3 regions of the Paenibacillus thiaminolyticus genome follow, and region 1 is predicted to be linked to each of the others. Evidence: riboswitches for the same ligand, from Rfam matches in the RefSeq annotation. Region 1 holds a riboswitch; each other region holds the start of a gene.
What was found. A riboswitch is a leader RNA that binds a small molecule or an ion and turns the genes downstream of it on or off. The one in region 1 is predicted to bind cyclic di-AMP.
Positions count from the first base shown of each region.

Region 2: it holds a riboswitch for cyclic di-AMP, as region 1 does, so the genes downstream of both, FLT43_RS28325 (CAP domain-containing protein) here and FLT43_RS01205 (hypothetical protein) in region 1, are expected to answer to the same signal.
Region 3: it holds a riboswitch for cyclic di-AMP, as region 1 does, so the genes downstream of both, FLT43_RS17565 (C40 family peptidase) here and FLT43_RS01205 (hypothetical protein) in region 1, are expected to answer to the same signal.

Region 1 covers NZ_CP041405.1:292,875-298,186, forward strand. Annotated here, with positions in the region: gene FLT43_RS01195 (ribonuclease domain-containing protein) at 1-148, shown strand, start outside; gene FLT43_RS01200 (barstar family protein) at 164-439, shown strand; cyclic di-AMP (ydaO/yuaA leader) riboswitch at 780-968, shown strand; cyclic di-AMP (ydaO/yuaA leader) riboswitch at 1,078-1,259, shown strand; gene FLT43_RS01205 (hypothetical protein) at 1,379-1,795, shown strand; gene FLT43_RS30730 (potassium-transporting ATPase subunit F) at 1,927-1,989, shown strand; gene kdpA (potassium-transporting ATPase subunit KdpA) at 2,022-3,701, shown strand; gene kdpB (potassium-transporting ATPase subunit KdpB) at 3,714-5,312, shown strand, end outside.
Region 2 covers NZ_CP041405.1:6,426,774-6,432,085, forward strand. Annotated here, with positions in the region: gene FLT43_RS28295 (class I SAM-dependent methyltransferase) at 24-794, shown strand; gene FLT43_RS28300 (hypothetical protein) at 859-1,116, shown strand; gene fosB (metallothiol transferase FosB) at 1,135-1,560, shown strand; gene FLT43_RS30960 (GNAT family N-acetyltransferase) at 1,587-2,033, shown strand; gene FLT43_RS28315 (histidine phosphatase family protein) at 1,930-2,544, shown strand; gene FLT43_RS28320 (hypothetical protein) at 2,576-2,851, opposite strand; cyclic di-AMP (ydaO/yuaA leader) riboswitch at 3,146-3,277, shown strand; gene FLT43_RS28325 (CAP domain-containing protein) at 3,284-4,027, shown strand; gene FLT43_RS28330 (BsuPI-related putative proteinase inhibitor) at 4,220-5,098, shown strand; gene FLT43_RS28335 (FUSC family protein) at 5,303-5,312, shown strand, end outside.
Region 3 covers NZ_CP041405.1:3,939,682-3,944,993, reverse strand. Annotated here, with positions in the region: gene FLT43_RS17575 (M1 family metallopeptidase) at 1-1,409, shown strand, start outside; gene FLT43_RS17570 (carbamoyl transferase) at 1,415-2,236, shown strand; cyclic di-AMP (ydaO/yuaA leader) riboswitch at 2,476-2,623, shown strand; gene FLT43_RS17565 (C40 family peptidase) at 2,627-3,100, shown strand; gene FLT43_RS17560 (serine protease) at 3,440-3,847, opposite strand; gene FLT43_RS17555 (DUF4097 family beta strand repeat-containing protein) at 3,952-4,998, opposite strand; gene FLT43_RS17550 (hypothetical protein) at 5,206-5,312, shown strand, end outside.

The DNA of each region.
Region 1 (5,312 bases):
GCTGCCCAAGCAAAAGGGCAGAATCTGGTATGAAGCGGATATCAACTATACGGAGGGCCATCGGGGGAAGGACAGAATTGTATTTTCCAACGACGGGCTGATCTATAAGACCGAAGATCATTATGAGACGTTCGAACCGATAGATTGAGAAAGGGGGGAGCCCGTGCGTAACGTAGTCGTAGAGGGAAGCTCCATCGAGAGCAAGGAGCAACTGCATACATTCCTGCAGGAAGCGCTCGAATTGCCGGAGCATTACGGCCGCAACCTGGACGCGCTATGGGATTGTCTTGCCGGATATGTCGAGCTGCCGCTTACGGTCACCTGGCTGGACTATGAGACAAGCGAGCAAAAATTGGGCGAATACGGCCGGAAGCTGCTCGATCTATTCGAAGAGGCGGCCGAGGAGATCGAAGGATTTTCGTTTGTCGTCCAGGCTTGAATAGACGGACGGAAAGACCGCTCCAGCACATAAAGTAACCGTTTCTGGGTCAAATGGAGGCATCGCCGCAACCATTGACAAGGAGACGGTTTTTTTGTGCATTTCGGGAGCCGGGACCAGTTCGACGAAGCCCGTTTTTTCCGCGAAAAGAGGACGTTCTCCCGCTGAACCAGGATAACAGTGAAAACGCGAGCTACAGCGAGCCCGGTAAAGAAAGCTGCTTCTGTAACCGCTGCCGCTTCCTCTACTCTTGCTAAAAAGGAATTTTTCTGCCTTTCCGCCTCCTTTACAAAGTGTAGAGGCAAGCGTAATATACGATTCATAAATTTCAAATATTTTCATTTCACAATCGCTGAGTTTCCGCAAGGAAAGCGGGGGAACCAACGGTGACGCCTGATCGGTGTGAGAGTCGATCAGCGGCACATGGGGTGAATCCTGAGCGCGGCGCCTAGGGCCGCATCACTCAGGTAGGGCGACTCTCACCGCCCGAATCCGACAGCTAACCTCGTAAGCGTTGTTGAGTGCGGCATTCCGCGATCCGCGGCTGCTGCGCTCATGAGGGAGAGGATGATGAACTTGTGACCATTGCGGCCGCAGGGGGGGTCCTCTGCGGTCTTTTTTATGCCAATTGCACATGATTGTCTGTATCGCTGAATCCCTGCACGGCAGGGAGCGGGGGAACCAACCGGATGTCTGGGCACATTCATGGGGTGAATCCCGGGGCATGCGGCGGCGCGAATGATGCGCCATGTCCCGAGGTAGGGCGACTCTCTCGCCCGAATCCGACAGCTAACCTCGTAAGCGTACCGAGAGAGGCAACGAACGTCGTGAAAGACACGGTTATTTTTGCTGTGCCTGGAAGCCGCGAGAAGAGTTCCTCTTGTTGCCGGCTTCTTTTTTTGTTGCTGTCTCCGGACGAAGAATCGGAGGAGAGAAGAAATGGGTCAACAGGAAGTCGTATTGGTGTCTGCGGCGAATGCCGCAGGCGAAGCGTTCGTCAAGCTGCTGGCGGAGAAGGACATTCCCTTCGCCGCCCTGGCGAACAACCGTGCGGAGCTGAAGCGGATGCGCGCTCTGGGCGCTCGCCATCTCATTATGCTTCATACGGCCGATGAGAAAACATGGGTCATCCCGCAGCTGGCCGTCGGCAAAATCTTTTTGTTCGAACGAAGCTTGAATCTGTGCTGCCGGTACCTGCAAATCTGCCGGATCTGGACGTCGAAGCCGATTTATGTTATTACGGAACATCCAAATCCGCGGCTCGTCTACCGCGGCTTGGGCGCCAACTATGTCATTTATACAGCGAGCCGGAATTATTCGTTCCTGGTAACGGACGATCTGGCCGCTCATTCCTAAGGAGGTATCCGCATGTCCGATCTCGTTATGGCTGTGCTCATTGCTGCGGCATTCGCCCTGTTCTATGGCTTCTTGGCCTGGTGCGGGCGGGTCGTGGATGAAGGAGGAGAGCGAGGATGATCGTTATCGGGATGGTTACTGTCTTTCTCTTCTTATATTTAGGCTACGCTCTGGTTCATCCGGAGAAATTCTGAGGCAGTAGAAGGAAATAAGGGAGGCAACCTCTATGGACTGGCTGCAAATCGCCGTCGTGCTGCTGGCGCTGTTATTGCTGGTGAAGCCGCTTGGCACTTATATATACCATGTGTTCTCCAATGAGCCCAATCGCACGGACCGGCTGTTCGGACCGGTGGAGAACGCGATTTACAGATTGGGCGGGCTTGCCCGCCGTCCGGATATGAGTTGGAAAAAATATATGTTCAGCCTGCTCGCCACGAATCTGATGCTCGTCGCGGTTAGCTACGTTATATTGCGGCTCCAGCATCTGCTGCCGCTCAATCCGAACGGAACGGATCGAATAGAGCACACGCTGGCGTTCAATACGGTCATCAGCTTCATGACCAACACGAATCTGCAGCATTATAGCGGCGAGACGGGATTGTCGTATTTCTCGCAAATGGCGGTCATTACGATGATGATGTTCACTTCCGCCGCAACCGGATTGACGGTGGCAATCGCGTTCATGCGCGGCTTGACGGGCCGGGCTATCGGCAACTTTTTTACCGATTTCGTCAAGGCGCACACGCGCCTTCTCCTGCCGCTCGCCATCGTGATGGCGCTCGTGCTGGGGGCGCTCAAGGTGCCGCAGACGCTGGCTCCGGTGACGGAAGCGGAGACGCTGCAGGGCGGGACGCAGCATATCGCTGCGGGCCCGGTCGCATCGCTTGTGTCCATCAAGCATCTCGGGACGAACGGCGGCGGCTTCTTCGGCGTCAACTCATCGCATCCGTTCGAGAATCCGTCTCCGCTGACGAACGTGCTCGAGATTCTGATGATGTGGTGCATTCCGGCCGCGCTTACGTATACATTCGGCCGCTTCGCGTCGAACCGGAAGCAGGGATGGGTTATTTTTAGCGCGATGTCCATTCTGTTCCTGCTGTTCCTGAGCCTGGCCTACTATGCCGAGAGCGCGGGCAATCCCGCATGGAGCGCGCTCGGGGTGGATGCGTCCCAGGGCAATATGGAAGGCAAGGAGGTACGCTTCGGCATCGCCCAGTCCGCGCTGTTCACGACGGTAACAACTGCCGCGACGACTGGTTCGGTCAACAATATGCACGACACGCTGACCCCGCTGGGCGGATTGGTGCCGCTCGCGCAGATGATGCTGAACTGCGTCTTCGGCGGGGACGGCGTCGGGCTGGTGAACATGCTGATGTATGCGATCCTGGCGGTGTTCCTCGCCGGACTGATGGTCGGGCGCACTCCCGAATTTCTGGGACGGAAGATCGAAGCGAAGGAAATGAAGCTGATTGCGATTGCCATCCTGGCGCATCCGCTGATCATATTGGCGCCGACCGCGATTGCGTTCGTTACCGATCTGGGCCGAGGGGCCATTACGAATCCGGGCTTCCACGGCATTACCCAGGTGCTGTACGAGTATACGTCCTCCGCCGCCAATAATGGTTCGGGCTTCGAAGGGCTGGGGGATAACACGCCGTTCTGGAATCTGTCGACCGGACTCGTCATGCTGCTGGGACGCTATATCTCGATGATCGCTCTGCTTGCCGTGGCCGGATCGCTGCTCCGCAAGCAGCCCGTTCCCGAGACGACCGGCACGTTCCGGACCGATAATAAGCTTTTCGTCGGTATTTTGGTCGGAACGGTGCTTATTATCGGGGCACTTACGTTCCTTCCGGCTGCCGTGCTTGGTCCTATCGCGGAGCATCTGACGCTCCGGAATCTGTGAGGTGAATCGGAAATGAATACGACAAATCGCAAGCGCATGCTGACGAAGGAAATCGTCAAGCAGGCAGGGAAGGACAGCCTTCGGAAGCTGAATCCGGTGACGATGATGAGAAATCCCGTCTTGTTCGTCGTCGAGGCCGGCACCTTCGTTGTCCTGCTGATGCTCTTGTTCCCGGGCTATTTCGGCACGAAGGAAACTATGGGCTTCAATCTGGCCGTGTTCCTGATTCTGCTGTTCACGCTGCTGTTCGCCAATGCCGCAGAGGCGTTGGCGGAAGGGCGGGGCAAGGCCCAGGCGGGCGCTCTGAAAAAATCGAAGGTGGGCATTGTGGCGAACAAGGTTACGGGAGACGGAGTTGCTATGGTGGCCGCATCGGAGCTGCGCAAGGGCGATATCGTCCTCGTCTCGCAAGGGGACGTGATTCCCGGTGACGGAGAAGTTATCGAGGGTCTCGCGTCTGTGGACGAATCCGCGATTACGGGGGAATCGGCTCCCGTAATCAAGGAAGCGGGCGGTGATTTCAGCTCGGTGACCGGCGGCACGCGCGTTGTCAGCGACGCCATCAAGGTACGAATCACGAGCGATCCGGGGGATACGTTCCTGGATCGGATGATCTCGCTCGTTGAAGGAGCGAAGCGGCAGAAGACGCCGAATGAGATCGCGCTCAATACGCTGCTGATCAGCTTGACGCTTATTTTCCTGATTGTGGTTGTCACTCTGGCCCCGATGGCGGCCTACCTGAATATTCAGCTCGATGCGGCGGTTCTCATTGCGCTTCTCGTCTGTCTGATTCCGACGACGATCGGCGGGCTGCTGTCTGCCATCGGGGTAGCCGGCATGGACCGGGTGACGCAGTACAATGTGCTGGCGATGTCCGGGAAAGCGGTGGAGGCCGCAGGGGATATCAACACAATGATCCTCGACAAGACCGGAACGATCACCTTCGGCAACCGGATGGCCAGCGAGTTCGTGCCTGTCGGGAATGAACAGCTGCGCACCGTGGCCGAATGGGCCGCGATTAGCTCCCTGAACGATGATACGCCTGAAGGCCGCTCCGTGCTGGAGTTGATGAAGAAGGAAAATCTTACGTTCGATCCTGCCCTTGCGGAGGGCGGGGAGTGGATTGAATTCAGAGCGGAGACCCGCATGAGCGGCGTCGATCTGAAGGACGGGCGCCAAGTGCGTAAAGGAGCCGTTGATGCAATCAAAAAATGGGCGGCCGCCCAAGGCGGGACGATCCCTGCGGATCTGGACGAGCAGGGGAACCGGATTGCCTCACAGGGCGGCACCCCGCTCGCGGTCACGGTAGACGGGCGGATTGCCGGACTGATTTATTTGAAGGATATGGTGAAGCCGGGCATGCGCGAACGCTTCGAGCAGCTTCGCAAGATGGGTATCAAGACGATCATGTGCACGGGCGACAACCCGCTGACCGCCGCGACCATCGCCGCCGAAGCCGGCGTGGACGACTACATCGCGGAGAGCAAGCCGGAGGACAAGATCGCCGTCATCCGCCGGGAGCAGGCGGCAGGCAAGCTGGTCGCCATGACCGGGGACGGTACGAATGACGCGCCGGCTTTGGCCCAGGCCGATGTGGGGCTGGCGATGAAC
Region 2 (5,312 bases), 480 kb from region 1:
TTTAGATGTGAAGGGGTGAACTGATGACCATGATGGACTGGGATTTATCCGAATATGAAGATCCGACATTATATGATCTCGAAAATCAGGGCAATCCTGAGCTGCCGATGCTTCTCGCATGGGCCAAGAAACTGGAAATAGAGGGGAAACCGGTACTGGATCTGGCATGCGGAACGGGACGAACCGCCATTCCGCTGGCGGAGGCGGGTTATTCCGTGATTGGAGTGGATCTGCATGCGGGTATGCTGGAGCAAGCCCGACGCAAGACTCCGGCCGAGGCGAATATCCGCTGGGTGCAGCAGGATCTGACGCAGCTTCAACTGCCGGAACATTCGCCGCTGGCTTATATGACCGGGAACGCATTTCAGCATTTTCTGACCAATGAATTGCAGAACCGGCTGCTTCAATCGATCCGCAGCGTATTGACGCCGGAAGGCATCCTGCTCTTCGATACCAGATTCCCGGCGGCCGAGGAGCTTCTTCAGCCGCCCGTAGAGGAATATTGGCGGACCATCGAGATCGGGCCGGAGCATCGATGTGAAGTATATACAATTGCCACGTATGATCCTATTGCCCAGGTTCAGCATTACACGACGATCCGGCGTTTTATCGAAGGGGAGGAGCTGCGTGAAGAACGCAAAACAACGATAGATCTGCGTTATACGTATCCGCAGGAACTGGCCCGCACGCTGGAAGTGAACGGCTTTGAACTGCTTCATTTGTATGGAGGCTGGTCCGGCGCATCCTTACATCCTTCCTTTCCTTCGATGGTGGCGGTGTGCCGGAGAATATAAGGGGGCGAGCGTATATCATATCCGCTCCCCGCATTTTTCGATGGAAGGAGACTCGCGCCGCTCCTTGGTCATGCTGGATGATGAATGGTATATCAGCATCCGGTTACTCCCGGATTACGTCTCGTGCCGGGATTACAGGTATACATTCCGGTTCCCGGGAAGGGATGATACCGTGTTGAGCAGTTCCGGGCACTACTTGCCTGGAATCAGTATGTTCGATCTGGATGACACGGCCTTCGTCCGGCTATCTGCTCTCGATTACGCGCTCCGGTTCGATGAGAATGTCGCGTATATTGTGGAATTAGCTTCGAAGCCGATGTGACCTGAAAAGGAGGAAGCGATGTCTTATATTAGAGGCTTGAATCATTTCTGTTTTTCTGTATCGGATCTGGAGGCTTCGATCGCGTTCTATCGCGATATTCTGGAAGGCAAGCTGCTAGCCGTCGGGAGACGGCTGGCTTATTTCGACTGCCACGGCTTGTGGATTGCACTGAATCAGGAGGAGGTAGACCGTTCCCGGCAGCCGGTTACCTACACGCACATCGCGTTCAGCATCGATGAGGAGGATTATGAGGCGGTGCGCCAGAAGCTGCTTGCTTACGGAGTCATGGTGCTTGCTGGACGGGAACGGTCACAAGAGGATAAGCAGTCGATTTATTTTCTCGATCCTGATAATCACTGCTTCGAGTTCCATACGGGGACGCTTGGCGATCGGCTGCAATATTACCGTGCCAGCAAGCCGCATATTCAATTTTTTGATTCATAGACAGAAGAATGGAGGGCAGAGGCACAATGCAACAACCGCATATTGTTCCCTATTCCGAAGTCTGGAAAGCCGATGTGGAGCGGCTATGCGCCAGAATCTGGGGACCGGAACGGCAGCAGTACCGGTATGGGGGATCTGTAGAGTTGGACGCGGGAGGCACGAAGGAGCCCTCATCGTATGTAGCGCTGCTTGGCGATCAAGTGCTTGGATTTTGCACCATGTGGCGCAATCTGTTCCACCCGATGGCATTGTATTTCACCGTCGCTGTACGGCCCGGCTGGGAGAGAAGAGGGATTGGAGGGCGGCTGCCAGATCATCTTGAACAAGACAGGGAGGAGAAAAGTTATGAAACCGACAACCATTTATCTCGTGCGCCACGGCCAGACGGAATGGAACCTGGAGCATCGAATGCAGGGGCATCAGGATTCTCCCTTGACCGAGCTGGGTGTCCGCCAAGCGGTCTGGCTGGGTGAGGCGCTGCGGCATGAGACTATCGATGCGATATATGCGAGTCCCAGCGGAAGGGCGTACCGGACCGCCGAGTTGATACGGAGGGAGCGCGATGTTCCGGTTCAGCGCTGCGACGAACTGAAGGAGATTCATCTTGGCGTATGGGAAGGACAGACGCAGGCGTCAGTGCAGGAGCGGGATCCGGATCAGTACGATCTGTTTTGGAAAAACCCGGGCCAATTCAGGATTGAAGGCGGCGAGACATTCCATGAAGTTCGGGAGCGGGCTTTAGGGCGGCTATTGACCATTGTGCGTGACCATCCGGGCCAATCGGTCTTGATAGTGACTCATACGGTCGTGGTGAAGCTATTGATGGCTTACGCGGAGAACCGCCCTCTTCATCTGCTGTGGGAGCTTCCCTACATTCATCCGGCATGCCTATGCAAGCTGCATTTCAAGGACGGGGAAGCCAGCATTCTACTGCATGGCGACACTTCTCATTACCAGGAAGCCCGCGAGGCGGAAGCCTGGTAATCGCATGTGCGCAAGCATTCGTGAAGAAGTCTCAACGGTACACCAGAATGTACAGCAGTAAGGATGTGAGCAGGCTCGGTGTGCCTAGCAGCCATAGCGTGGCGACGAAGCCTGCGCCTTGACTGGCGTTGTGCTCCCTGTTGTACTCTGGTTGTCTAAAACCGTCGGACATCATGCCGGCGAACCCGCACAGCCCGAGACCAATCCAACCCGTAATGTTGAATAATTGATATAGATCATCCTCAATGAGTGAATACAATCCGGCCGCGGCGACGATCAGCACTCCCAAAATAATTCGAATAATCATAGGCACCTCTATATCATCTTATTCGAAGAACCGAATTTTACTATAATACATTTTGGCGGTATTTGGTAGATCAGTGATGGTGAAGGATGGATAGTTTTTATAACAACGAGGGTGTTATCTGAATGCTCGCAGATCGCGGAGCAGCGTGATTCTCGGGATGCAGAGGCTCGGGAAATGCGGCGCTAGTAAACTTTTTTAGGTGTCAAAAAGGTTACAAAGAGGTAACAAAATCTTAATCTAGTGCCATATATTATAGCATGATCTCTCCTACTATTCGTGTTACGATGTGTACGAAATCGAATCAAGCCGAAGCTCGGAAGAGCGCGGGGGAACCAACTTCTGGGGTGAAGGCGCAGATTTGCGTCAGGGGTGACCTCTTTGACCCGAACCCGACAGCTAACCTCGTAGGCTGCAAAGGGAGAGATGCAATTTATGAAGAATACACTCAAAAAAGTCGCAGTAACCAGTGCCATTGCGCTAGCTCCGGTCCTGGTGGCCGGTTCCGCCTTCGCAGCGCCGCAGACAGATGCGGTGCAGGCGCAAAGCCCGAATTGCTATATGGTCAAAGTTAATGGTGTCAATGCGAAGGCCATCATTCCGGATCCGGCGAAGTCCGCGGATTGGCAATCTTGGTTGGACAACCTGATGAAGGAATGGAATAACCAAGCCAATAACGGCAGCCAGCAGCCGACGGATAAAGATCCAGGCAGCGTGGTCAACAAGCCGGAATCCAAGCCAGCGCCTGCTCCTGCTGAACCGAAGCCGGCTCAGCCAGCGCCAAGCACGGGTAATGGCTCGGCAACGGAGAAGTCCGACTTCGCGAATCAAGTGGTGGATCTGGTCAACAAGGAACGGGCCAAAGCCGGCCTGAATCCCCTTAAATCGGACGAGAAACTGACGAAGGTAGCGATGATTAAGGCGCAAGATATGTATGACAACAACTATTTTGACCATCAATCGCCGACGCTTGGTTCGCCGTTCGATCTGATGAGAGCGCAGGACGTTCAATACCGCACGGCTGGCGAGAACATTGCCAAAGGCCAGCGTACGCCTGAAGAAGTTATGAACGCTTGGATGAACAGCCAAGGTCATCGCCAAAACATTTTGAATTCTAATTATACAGCGATTGGGGTCGCGTACTACAATGGCGTATGGGTTCAAGAGTTTACCGGCTAACAAGAAAATAGCGCAAAGCTGCAGCGGCACCGGGAGAAGGTGCCGCTTTTGTCGCGTTCCGGTTGACGCTGGCTCTGAAAGGGCATTATATTCTTGATTACTGCAACTTCCGATGCCTGCAGATCGTCAGGTAAAATATAGGAGGATGCGTTCATGCATTCATTCCGATATTCGCGAAGGGAGTAGATTGAGATGAAGAAGTTAAGTACGCTTGCCCTTGGGTTGTTCATTGCCGGCATGATGGTCCTTCCGGCAGGAACACACGCTGAACCCCGGACGATTGAGCCCGACAACATAGAAGCAGCGATCAACGAGCTGAGCCGGGCTGATCTGGCGGTCCTGCTGACCGAACTCTTCGGTCTGGATACGAAAAAGACGAGCACGTCATTCGCGGATGCGGCCGATCACTGGGCCACGGCGCAAGGGGCCATTCCCGCCGTCATCGAGGCGGGGCTTATGAAGGGAACGGACGCCACTCATTTCCAGCCGGATCGAAGCGTAACCTATCAGGAGCTGATCGCTGCGCTCGTACGGGGATACCAGCTTGACGAGATTGCCGTGCCGGCGTTCGATCAGGCGGAGTCATCGCCGTACAAGAGCTCGGCCTGGGCGGACCGCTATATTCATGCGGCCGTATCCCTGTCGCTCGTGACAGGGGAGCTTGACTTCCGAGAGCCGATCTCGGAGCTAGCGGCCAAGAAGCTGGCGAAGCAGTTCCAGCAGGCGGTCCAGCTTCCGCAGCTGGAGTCCAAGCTGGAGGTCGGCCGCAGCAAGCAAGGTGAGGCGCTGCTGACGTTCACCGTAACCAATGTATCGCATGAAGAGATGGTTCTTCTGTTCGGCTCCTCGCAGCGCTATGATGTGAAGGTAACCGACTCGGCGGGCAGACTGGTGTATCAGGCCTCGAAGGACAAAGTTTATTTAACCGTATTGGGAGAGGAGACGGTCCTTCCCGGGAAATCGTTGACATACCGTGAGCCTGTGAATCTGAAGCCAGGTCAAACCTATACGGTCGAGTTCTGGCTGGTGACCGAACAAAAAGCGTACTTGAAGCAGGAAATCCAATTCTAAAAGCAGAAACGCGGACTTAGGCCTTCTAACCGGACATCCGGCATGAAGGCTTTTTGTCGTCAACTGAGCGGAACGGATAGAAGCATATTGCCGCCTTCAGGACTTGCTTTTACAATAAGATCAGATAAAATAAAACTTTGTCCATACAAGGCATACGATGGAGATCTGTCCATATGGATAGGATAGAAGGAAGGAGGGAGGGCCATGGCTTTTG
Region 3 (5,312 bases), 3.0 Mb from region 1:
AATTCGAAGTGAAGCTGCCCAAAATTTTTGCCCGGATGGGGTATGCAGAGGATTTCGTCATGGCCGGCCAATGGTTCCCCAAGGTGGCTGCTTATGAGAAGGTCGGAGTAAGGGGCCGCTCGTCAGAAGGCTGGAATCTGCACCAATACCACGGCAATTCCGAGTTTTACGCCAATTATGGCATTTACAGCGTCAAGATTGAAGTTCCCGACACGTATACTGTCGCTGCGACCGGCTTCCCTACGAAGACGCCGATATTGGCGAACGGCCGCAAGACGTATCAGTTCTATGCGGATGATGTTCATGATTTCGGGTGGGCCGCCTCGCCGAACTTCATCTATGTAGAGGAACCATTCTCAGCGCCGAATGTGCCGGGCGTGCGCATCAAGCTCTATCTCGATCCGAAGCATGAGAATTTGAAGGAACGATATCTGTATGCAGCGAAGGCCGCGCTCTCCAAGTTCAGCGAATGGTATGGCTCATATCCGTATTCGACCCTGTCCATCGTCGTGCCGCCCAAGGCGGCCAACGGTGCAGGCGGGATGGAATATCCGACGCTTATCACCGCCTTCGGTGCGGAAGATGACAGTCCGGGCTACAATCTGGAACGAACCGTCGTTCATGAGATCGGCCACCAATATTTCTACGGGCTGCTCGCCTCCAATGAATTCGAGGAAGCGTGGCTGGACGAGGGCTTCACCTCCTATGCCGAAGACAAGCTGATGGAGCATGAATTCGGGGTCGCGCCGAATCTGGCCGTGGAAGGGAGCTATATGACGGACCCGGCTCCGCTCAAGCTGGCAGCGTGGGAATACAAAGACCACAGACATTATGCCGAAAATGTGTACATGCGTTCCAAGCTGGTCCTGCTCGCCATCGAGAAGCAGGTGGGCGAAAAGACGATGCACCGTATCATGCGGACGTACACGCAGAAGTACCGCTTCAAGCATCCGACGACCGCAGATTTCCAGCGTGTCGTCGAGCAGGTCACCAAGCGGAAATGGACCGATTTCTTCAATCAATATGTGTATGGGAACCAGATGGCGGACTTCGCTGTCGAGGGGATCGACACCCGCGTTCTGGACAACGAGGGAGCCCCCCGCTACGAGGCCACGGTTCATATCGTGAAGAAGGGCGCCGATTATCCGAGCGTGCCGATTGTATTCCACTTCGCGGACGGCACCAGCACCCGCAAGGTGTGGAACGGAGACGGCGAACGGATGCAATACCGGCTCAACCATACGGCGCCGCTGGACTGGGTCATGATCGACCCGCTCTATACGATTGTCGTGGAGAATAAGCATATCAACAATTATATGAAGGCGCATGTGGAGGAGCCCGTCCGCACCCGCGTCAATCTATCCATCGTCAAATTGCTTGAAATGATCTCGAGCGCAGTGGGGTGGTGAATCGAATGAAAGCCTATATGAGTCATGGTCTGTCCTGGGTGAAGGAGCATATCTATATCGCAGTCCTCCTCTTCTTATATCAATTATTATGGGGCTTCTTCGTCTATCGCTTCATTGACGGCGCGGTGCTCCCCGTCCTGCAGCGGTACCCCGATCCCGCGCCGACCGAGATGACGGCACGGCTGTTCCTGGCAGAGAGCCAGTTCATTCTGATGAAGACGAATGATTACTTGCCCTTTCTGTGGACGGTGGCCGCCTTTATCTTCATCCGTCTGCTGCTGACGCCATTCATTCGAGCCGGCGTATTCTATTCCATGGCCCGGCAATCCGGGTCGGGGCTTGCTTTTTTCGAGGGAATCAAATCGATCTGGAAGCCGATGCTGCTCCTCTACTGGCTCGAGACCATGCTTATCGTGCTTCCTGCCTACTGGTTCATTCCGCATGCCGTGCGCCAGTTCGCCGATGGTCCGACGCTGGCGGCCGTGATGACCGACATCGTGCCTTACGCTGCCTTGTGGCTGCTTGGCGCGTGGGTTGTCCGCCAGTTGTTCCTGTCGATGCAATTCGGGGCCGCCTCAGAGCTCTCTATCCTGCATGCGCTCCTGCAAGGAATTCGACGGATGGCTCCGCTGCTGGGCTTGTCTGCCATATTCGCCGGTATCGCCCTGCTGACCGGTCTTCTGTTCACTGCGGCGGCCATGTTTTGGACGGGACTGACGGCGCTCATTCTACAGCAGGCGTTCCCTGCTGTCCGTACGCTGCTCCAGTTATGGGGATTGTCCTCTCGTTATTCGGTATGGCAGCAATCGGGAACGGAAGAGAAATAAGACGAGAGAAAGAGGCTATTTCTGTCCGATAGAAATTCATACTCGCCCTGAATTCCAAAAAACTTGTCCATTTCGTCACGTGGTGGCGATCCGGGCAAGTTTTTTTGGTATTTATGGACAAAAAGTATTTGTCAAAGCGAAAAAGGTCTGTTACAATAAGTCGTAGATTTATTACAACTTTGTCATGAAAGCGGCAAGATCTCTTGCATTTTTGTTACATATCATTGAACCTGAATCTTAGACAAAGGATGCCGAATTTCCGGATTGGCCGGAAAGCGGGGGAACCAGTTTTTTGGGTGAATTGATCTCATTCGCTTCGATCAGAGATCATAGGGGACCTTCAACCGAACCCTTCAGCTAACCTCGCAGGCAAGGAAGGGGCTTTATCATTTGAAGAAGAAGCTGGTATCTGCTGCATTGGGGCTTAGCCTCTTATTCTCTTTCAGCGCAGGAAGCGCATTTGCAGCTACGAAGATGGATTCTACGATTGACGATTTGATGGGTATTTCTTACATGTATGGCGGTTCGACAACCAGTGGCTTCGACTGTTCTGGCTTCACGAAGTACGTATTCGACAAATTCAGCATCGATCTGCCGCGTTCGTCTACTTCCCAGTTCGAAGTTGGCGAGAAGGTGAGCAAGAGCGATCTTCGTCCTGGCGATCTGGTCTTTTTTGACACCAGCGGCGGCAATGGCGTGTCGCATGTCGGCATCTACGTCGGAGACGGCAAGTTCGCTCATGCCTCGACGAACAAAGGCACGCGCATTGATGAGTTGAGCATGGATTATTATGAGAAGCGTTATGTTGGTGCCCGTCGCGTCATGAGCGAGAAGGAATACACCACCTACGCTACAGAAGAATAGTACCGCAATCATTTATATGTTGGTTACCTAACCCGATGGGAAGCGAATATTCGCTGCTTATCGGGTTTTTACATTTATCTGTAGAAGAAGATGAATCTGGACTTTAAATCATATGCTCGCGGCCCCGGCCACGTTCTGGTCATTGTCACTAGAGAAAGGATTCTATCCATGATTTACCCCGTTTTTCCGCACTGGAAACTCAACTTGAATCCAGATGAGTCAGCCACCCTCTACCTGTAAGAATGAATGCAGACTGCCTTGCTTGACAAGGCAGTCTGATCGGGCCGAACAGAGCTCTTGGTTACTCTCCTATTGGTCTATCTTCAGCAGGACTGGCAATCATTCGCCATGACGTTCCATATTGCGATGTTTCTCGTGGAACAGTCTGCCTTCCTTGCCCAACTTTTCCCTCAACTCTTGTCGAATCTGCTTGCTGGTCTTGCCTTCCGTCGCAATGCCATGCTTCTTCGCAAGCAGCTGAATTTTTTTCTCGTGCAGCGATTTCATCTGCTGGCGCAATTCTTGCATCTGCGTCTTAATCTGCTCCAATTCCTTTTCCGTATCGGCCGCTTCCCGGGAACTGCTCTTGTCCGCCGCGTTCGCCGGCTGTACAATATCCGACACGACCTGTCCGAAAGGCTGCCATTGGGCCGCTTCGTTGGCGCTTCCCGCTTCTGCCGCGGCCGGAGAGGCAAGCAGCAGAAGCATGAGGGTCGTCCATGCTGCTACGGCTGGAGTCCGCTTCATGAGTATCCACCTCCTTATGCCGACGTTGGTACTAGTATGTTCATCCAACCTGAAACCAAACTGAAAAGAGGCTAAAAGTTTGTTCAGGTCTGATAGAAAGTCGTTTATTCGCCCAATGTGAATTCTCCGGAACGGGTGCGTACCTTCAGCATCGTTCCGCCATCACCGAATGCCCCGCTTACCGTATGGTTATTCTTGTCCTGCTCCTCGTAGCGCATGCCGTCCCAACGGATGCGGCCGCTGCCCGAGCCTCCGCTGAAGTCCACCGCCAAGTCTGACGGCTCCTTGCTCAGGCTGACTGTTACATTGCCGCTGGACGCCTTCAGATCCGCATCGTACCGCAGCTCATCCGCTTCAATCGTAATGTTGCCCGAGTCCGATTCGCCGTTCAGCTTTGCATGTCCGTCCGATAATTTCGCATTTCCGCTGCTCGTACGGAAGTTCAACACGTTGGACTCATACTTCTCCACTCGAAGGTTGCCGGAGGAAGCGATGGCTTCCATCTCAACCGCTTCGATATCTTGGATGCGGATATTGCCGCTCTTCGTCTGAACCGTGAAGGATTCAGCGTGGACGTCCCCCGTCGTAATATCTCCCGATCCGGCCTGCAGTGCGGCAGTCCGTGCCTCGATCCCGTTGATGCGGATATTGCCGCTTCCCGTACTGACTTCCATTAAAGCACTATTGAGACGTTCCGCTTCCACATTGCCGCTCCCTACCGCGACTTGAAGCCCATTCCACTGCTGTTCCGGCAGTTCGACCGTCAGCTTGACATCGAAAATGTGAACGCCGAAATTCACGCCGTCAGGCAGTTGAACGCTCAATTGAAGCGTATCACCTGTCGGGGTCACCTTCAGGTCAATGCTATCCGCATCATTGTTGCTGACCCGGCCATGCAAGCGGGTGACAATATCGTCCGTGCTGCCCGGAATCAGCTGTACATCCACGCTTCCCGTTTCGACGGTTACATTTTTAATCCCGGCCGCATCAATCGACTTCTCGATATGTACCTCCTTGGCCGCCGTGTTGAGCAGACTGTCTCCCGCTTGGGAGAGCCATTCGCCAGACTTATCCGCCATAGCCGGATTGAACATGAACACGACTCCGATGATTCCGGCAATGATTAACAATACCCCGGTAAGTTTTCTCATATCTCTTCTCCTAATAATCGCCTGTTTTTACAGACGAACACGCGGTCCGCCTGATTAGTCTGCTTCAGTATATCACGCTGCGCCACATCCATCTCCGGTCCGACGAAGTAAACGAAACCCGACTTAGGTCCAGTTCATGGAAACACTTGGGCTGCCGATAAACGATTTAGGTATGACAATTTTATCCTCCATGTTGGTCCCTCACCAGTGAGACAGGTTGGGAAATCGAAGGGCGCCAATCGGTATGCGGCGCTTGGGTGCGGGGCAGGTCTCCAAAAAGAAAAAGATAAGAAATGGGGTCATGAGAAAGTGAA